DNA from 2 places in the Streptomyces sp. NPDC014656 genome. Region 1 is predicted to be linked to the other one. Evidence: riboswitches for the same ligand, from Rfam matches in the RefSeq annotation. Region 1 holds a riboswitch; the other holds the start of a gene.
What was found. Region 1 has a riboswitch for glycine ahead of gcvP (aminomethyl-transferring glycine dehydrogenase). Riboswitches for the same ligand answer to the same signal wherever they lie in the genome.
Positions count from the first base shown of each region.

Region 1 (3,398 bases):
GGCCGACGCGCCGCCGACGGCCACCGGACCCGCGACGCGGCGGTGGGCCCCGGGGCACGACGTGCGGCACGCGGTCCTCGGGGCGGGGTGGGTGCAGGGCAGCGGGCTCGGCCGGGTCACCGTCCGCTTCGAGGAGCCGGGGAGTACGGCTCCGGGGCGGGTGCGGACCTTCGCGGTGGACGATCCGGAGCTGGAGCCCGCGGATCCGCTGCCGCTGGTGCCCGGCGGGGTGACGGGGGCGGAGGGGGCCGCCCCGGCCGTCCGCACGGGCGCGTGACCCCCCGGGGGTGTCCGGGCGGGTGGGTGAGCCCTTCCGGGGGCGTCGGGAGGGCTCTGCGCGGGTTTCTCCGGGGCGGGGCGTCCCGTGCCGCGTTCTTTCCCGCGTCGCGTTCTCCTAGGCCGCGTCGTCCTGGCCGGCCAGCCGCCCGAAGTCGGGGATCTGCGCCGGCGGGGGCGGCAGCGTCAGCTCGTAGTGGCGGTAGAGCTGGAGCTCCTGCTCGGGGGAGAGGTGGCGGCCCACGCCGAAGTCCGGCGCGTCCTTGATGAGGGAGCGTTCGAAGGGGATGTGGAGGCCGTCGTCGGCCAGTTCGCTGGGCTCCAGCGGGACGAAGGCGTCCCTGCTGAACAGGCCGGTGCGGACGGCCGCCCACTCGGGGACGCCGGTCGCGTCGTCCAGGTACACCTCGTCCACGGTTCCGATCTTGTGTCCGTTCCGGTCGAACGCCTTGCGGCCGATCAGGCTGCGCGGATCGATGTCGGTCTGCACGGTCCCTCCAACTGGTCGCAACTGCTCTACACCCCTACGAAAGTGCACAACTGGGATGTCGGCCACTTGAGCGATGAGGGCGACAACCGCGCTGGTAGGCTGGCTGTGGCTGTCGACACCGTGCGGGAGAGTCCATCGGAGAGGGTTTCCGGTGGCGCCGAAGGAGCAAATCCTCCCCGGAATCTCTCAGGCACCCGGTACCGCGCGGGCGAGGTCACTCTGGAAAGCAGGGCGGGAGTCCGACGGCACCCGCCCTCACCGACGGTGAAAGCCGGCGTGCCCACGGGCGTGCCGGTGAAGCTCTCAGGTTGAGATGACAGAGGGGGAGGCCGTCCGGGCACCCGCGCCGTGGTGCCCCTCGCAGGTCGTGACGACCAGGAGGCCCCCGCATCATGACCGCCAACCGCACCCCGCTCTCCGAGCTCGAACAGGGCATCCCTTTCGAGCAGCGGCACATCGGACCCGACGCCGAGGCGCGGGCCAAGATGCTCGCGCAGGTCGGATACGGCTCCCTCGACGAGCTGACGGCCGCCGCGGTGCCGGACGTCATCAAGAACGCCGAGGCGCTGGACCTGCCCGGTGCCCGCACCGAGGCCGAGGTCCTCGCCGAGCTGCGCGCCCTCGCCGGTCGCAACGAGGTCCTCGCCCCGATGATCGGCCTCGGCTACTACGGCACCTTCACGCCGCCGGTCATCCTCCGCAACGTCATGGAGAACCCGGCCTGGTACACGGCGTACACGCCCTACCAGCCGGAGATCTCGCAGGGCCGCCTGGAGGCGCTGCTCAACTTCCAGACGATGGTCGCCGACCTCACCGGCCTGCCGACCTCCGGCGCCTCCCTCCTCGACGAGGGCACCGCCGCCGCCGAGGCCATGTCGCTCTCGCGCCGCGTCGGCAAGGTGAAGAACGGCGTCTTCCTCGTCGACGCCGACGCCCTGCCGCAGACCATCGCCGTCATCGAGACCCGCGCCGAGCCGACCGGCGTCGAGGTGGTCGTCGCCGACCTCTCCGAGGGCATCCCGGCCGAGATCGCCGAGCGCGGCGTCTTCGGCGTGCTCCTCCAGTACCCCGGTGCCTCCGGCGGCGTCCGCGACATCAAGCCGCTGATCGACGCCGCCCACGAGCTCGGCGCGATCGTGACCGTCGCCGCCGACCTGCTCGCGCTCACCCTGCTCGTCTCGCCCGGCTCGCTCGGCGCCGACATCGCCGTCGGCACCACCCAGCGCTTCGGCGTCCCGATGGGCTTCGGCGGCCCGCACGCCGGCTACATGGCCGTCCAGGACAAGCACGCCCGCTCCCTGCCCGGCCGCCTCGTCGGCGTCTCCGTCGACGCCGACGGCAACAAGGCGTACCGCCTCGCCCTGCAGACCCGCGAGCAGCACATCCGCCGCGAGAAGGCCACCAGCAACATCTGCACCGCCCAGGTGCTCCTCGCCGTCATGGCCGGCATGTACGCCGTCTACCACGGCCCGGACGGCCTGAAGCAGATCGCGCAGCGCACCCACCGGTACGCCGCGATCCTCGCCGCCGGTCTGACCGCCGGGGGCGTCGAGCTCACCCAGGGCGCCTTCTTCGACACGCTCACCGCCCGCGTGCCGGGCCGTGCCGACGCCGTCGTCGCCGCCGCCCGCGAGGCCGGCGTCAACCTGTACCGCGTGGACGCCGACCGGGTCTCGGTCTCCTGCGACGAGACCACCGGCCGCGAGCAGCTCGCCGCCGTCTGGGCCGCCTTCGGCGTGACCGGCGACGTCGAGGCGCTGGACGCCGCCACCGAGGACGGCATCCCGGCCGGCCTGCTGCGCTCCGACGCGTACCTGACCCACCCGGTCTTCCACGCGCACCGCTCCGAGACCGCGATGCTGCGCTACCTGCGCCGCCTCTCCGACCGCGACTACGCGCTCGACCGCGGCATGATCCCGCTCGGCTCCTGCACCATGAAGCTGAACGCGACCACCGAGATGGAGCCGGTGACCTGGCCCGAGTTCGGCCAGATCCACCCCTTCGCGCCGATCGACCAGGCCCAGGGCTACGTCACGCTCATCACCGAGCTGGAGGAGCGCCTGGCCGAGGTCACCGGCTACGACAAGGTCTCGATCCAGCCGAACGCCGGTTCGCAGGGCGAGCTGGCCGGTCTCCTCGCGGTCCGCGCCTACCACCGCGCCAACGGCGACGAGCAGCGCACCGTCTGCCTCATCCCGTCCTCCGCGCACGGCACCAACGCCGCCTCCGCGGTGATGGCCGGCATGAAGGTCGTCGTCGTGAAGACCGCCGAGGACGGCGAGGTCGACGTCGAGGACCTGCGCGCCAAGATCGAGCAGCACCGTGACGAGCTCTCCGTGCTGATGATCACCTACCCGTCGACGCACGGCGTCTTCGAGGAGCACGTCGCCGACATCTGCGCGGCCGTGCACGAGGCCGGCGGCCAGGTGTACGTCGACGGCGCCAACCTCAACGCCCTGGTCGGCCTCGCCAAGCCGGGCCACTTCGGCGGCGACGTCTCGCACCTCAACCTGCACAAGACCTTCTGCATCCCGCACGGCGGCGGCGGCCCCGGCGTCGGCCCGGTCGGCGTCCGCGCGCACCTCGCCCCGTACCTGCCGAACCATCCGCTCCAGCCCACCGCGGGCCCGGA
Region 1 covers NZ_JBIBZN010000017.1:10,223-13,620, forward strand. The annotation lists gene ACF1ED_RS30575 (DNA polymerase IV) at 1-277, shown strand, start outside; gene ACF1ED_RS30580 (PRC-barrel domain-containing protein) at 395-766, opposite strand; glycine riboswitch at 880-979, shown strand; gene gcvP (aminomethyl-transferring glycine dehydrogenase) at 1,159-3,398, shown strand, end outside.

Region 2 (3,398 bases), on a different contig from region 1:
CGGTGAGCTGGACGCCGACGAAGAGGGCCGGTTCGGTGCCCTCGACGCTGGCGAGGGCGCGGCGGGCGGTGGCGACGACGCCGGTGGCGTCGAACTCGGCGCCGGCCGCGGCGAGGAAGTCGACCGGGTCGTCCTGCCAGTCGGGCTCGAAGAGCCGGACCCGGCCGCCGCTCGCGGGCCCGTCGAGGGCGGTGCGGCCGACCCGGCAGAGCTCGGCGACGGCGGGCGGGGGCAGCGGGACGCCGACGACCCCGCCGGGGTTCACGGCGATGCCGAGCTGCGGGGGCAGACCGCGGGCGAAGTCACGGGCGGGGGCGACGGTGAAGGACATGTGGTCGCCGACGCAGGCGAGGAACTGCTCCTGGGAGCTGTAGACGGGGACGTAGGCCGCCCCGCCGATCTCCATGGTGGCGAGGTCCAGGTCGGGGCTGTCGGGTCCGCCGCCGTTGGGCAGCGGGACCCAGACGGGGCTGCGGCCGAGCACCTCGATGAGCCGGCCTCCGGCCGCGGGCTGCCCGAGCGCGGCGGCCAGCGCCTCCTCCAGCTCGTTGCCCGGCCACGTCACGTCCACGGTGGTTCCGTCCCCTTCTCGTACGGCCCTGGTCCCGGCCGTCCCGCAGCACCCTAACGCCGCCCCGCCCCGGCTGTGACCAGAACCCGGTGGGCGGACCTCACGCCGGGGTGCGGAAGCCGATGCGGCGCAGGGCGGTCGCGGCGTCCCGGTCGAGGAGGGTGGCGGAGGCGCAGCCGCGCGGCAGCCGGCCCGACTCGACCGCGCCGACGAGCCGGCCGACGGCCCTGCGGTGCCGGGCGAAGGCGTACGCCGACACCCCCCGGCCCCGCTCGCGCTGGCCGTCCCGCGCGGTGTCCGGATCGACGTCGAGGAGGACCAGGTGGAGGGCGCGGCCGCGCCGGGCGGCGGAGCGGGCGAGCCAGCCGCGGACCCAGGACTGGGTGCCGCAGTCGTGGACGACGACCCCGGCGCCGGAGCGCAGGGCCCGGTACAGCCCGGCGTAGTGCGCGATCCGGACCAGCGGGCGGTAGAGGGCGTACGGCAGGAGGCGGGGCATCCGGGCCTCCCAGCGCTCCCGGGCGTCCTGCGAGTCGATGCCGCGGCCCTCGGCGGCCCGCCGCAGCAGGGTGGACTTGCCGCTGCCGGGCAGGCCGGAGACGACCACGACGTCGCCGGCGGCGAAGGTGAGGGCGCGCGGGCCGCGCCCTCCCCGCTCGCGCAGGTCCCGCACGACGCGCCCGCGCCCGCGGGTCCGGGCGCGGGCCCGCTGGGCCGGTATGGCGTCGCCGGCGAAGACGCCGGTGTGCTGGATCCTCATCGCTGCTCTCCCCCTGTCGGGACCCCGGGAGGCGTACCGGGAGACCTCACGGAGACCCTTGCCCACGAAGTGTAAAGAAACGGTAATCCGAGACAAGCGATTTGCGGCGCCGACACCGCGTGCGATGATGTGCGCGCCAGGCGCGAGCAGCGCCCCACAACCGCATACCGGCCGCTCGAATCCGCGCGGGAGAGTTCCGGACGGCCTCGGCCGTCCGGGCGCCGAAGGAGCAAGACCCTCCCTTGAATCTCTCAGGCCCCGTACCGCGTGGATGAGGCAGATCTGAAAAGCGGGACACCCCTGTGTCCCCACCCAAGGTGCAAGCCGGGGATGCCCCCGGTGAACCTCTCAGGTTCCATGACAGATGGGGAGGACGTCCTCGCCCGTCATGTGTTTTCGTCACCGATCACGCCCTTGGGACCCGGGAGCCACCTTCCATGAGCACTGCCCCCCGCCTGACCGCCCTCGATGCCCTGCATCGTTCGCTGGGCGCGACCATGACCGACTTCGCGGGCTGGGACATGCCGCTGCGGTACGCCAGTGAGCGCGACGAGCACAACGCCGTCCGCACCCGGGCCGGCCTCTTCGACCTCTCCCACATGGGCGAGATCACGGTCACCGGCCCGCAGGCCGTCGACCTGCTGGACTACGCGCTGGTCGGCAACATCTCCACGGTGGGCAACGGCCGCGCCCGCTACACGATGATCTGCCAGGAGGACGGCGGCATCCTCGACGACCTGATCGTCTACCGCCTCGGCGAGACCGAGTACATGGTCGTCGCCAACGCCTCCAACGCCCAGATCGTGCTGGACGCGCTCGTGGCCCGGTCCGAAGGCTTCGACGCCGAGGTCCGCGACGACCGCGACGCCTACGCCCTGATCGCGGTCCAGGGCCCGGAGTCCCCCGGCATCCTGAAGTCGGTCACCGACGCCGACCTGGACGGGCTGAAGTACTACGCCGGCCTGCCCGGCACGGTCGCCGGCGTGCCGGCCCTGATCGCCCGGACCGGCTACACCGGCGAGGACGGCTTCGAGCTGTTCCTGAAGCCGGAGCACGCGGAGGGCGTCTGGAAGGCGCTGACCGAGGCGGGCGCGGGCGTCGGCCTGATCCCCTGCGGCCTGTCCTGCCGCGACACGCTCCGCCTGGAGGCGGGCATGCCGCTGTACGGCCACGAGCTGACCACCGCCCTCACCCCCTTCGACGCGGGCCTGGGCCGGGTCGTGAAGTTCGAGAAGCCGGGCGACTTCGTCGGGCGCGAGGCGCTGGAGGCCGCCGCCGGGCGCGCCGAGACCGCCCCGCCGCGCAAGCTGGTCGGCCTGGTCGCCGAGGGCCGCCGCGTCCCGCGCGCCGGCTTCCAGGTCGTCGCCGGCGGCGAGGTCGTCGGCGAGATCACCTCGGGCGCGCCGTCCCCGACCCTCGGGAAGCCGATCGCGATGGCGTACGTCGACGCGGCGCACGCCGCGCCCGGCACCGCGGGTGTAGGTGTGGACATCCGCGGCACCCACGAGCCCTACGAGGTCGTGGCGCTGCCGTTCTACAAGCGCCAGAAGTGACGCATCCGTCTCGTCCGGCGTCTCACCCCGCAAGACCCACGTACATCAGTACTCCCCCGATCCAGGAGAATCAGGTCATGAGCAACCCCCAGCAGCTTCGCTACAGCAAGGAGCACGAGTGGCTGACGGACGCCGTTGACGGCGTCGCGACCGTCGGCATCACCGAGCACGCGGCGAACGCGCTCGGCGACATCGTGTACGTCCAGCTCCCCGAGGTCGGCGCCACCGTCACCGCGGGCGAGGAGTGCGGCGAGCTGGAGTCGACCAAGTCCGTGAGCGAGCTGTACTCCCCGGTGACGGGTGAGGTCGTCGAGGCGAACCAGGACGTCGTGGACGACCCGTCGCTGGTGAACTCCGCTCCGTTCGAGGGCGGCTGGCTGTTCAAGGTGCGCCTCACGGCCGAGCAGGACGACCTGCTCTCCGCCGACGAGTACACCGCCTTCACCGCAGGCTGACCGAGACCCCCTAGGGATCGCTTCATGTCGCTTCTGAACACTCCCCTCCACGAGCTGGA
Region 2 covers NZ_JBIBZN010000002.1:67,889-71,286, forward strand. The annotation lists gene ACF1ED_RS04200 (enhanced serine sensitivity protein SseB) at 1-571, opposite strand, end outside; gene ACF1ED_RS04205 (AAA family ATPase) at 672-1,331, opposite strand; glycine riboswitch at 1,508-1,607, shown strand; gene gcvT (glycine cleavage system aminomethyltransferase GcvT) at 1,769-2,884, shown strand; gene gcvH (glycine cleavage system protein GcvH) at 2,962-3,339, shown strand; gene glyA (serine hydroxymethyltransferase) at 3,364-3,398, shown strand, end outside.
Region 2: it holds a riboswitch for glycine, as region 1 does, so the genes downstream of both, gcvT (glycine cleavage system aminomethyltransferase GcvT) here and gcvP (aminomethyl-transferring glycine dehydrogenase) in region 1, are expected to answer to the same signal.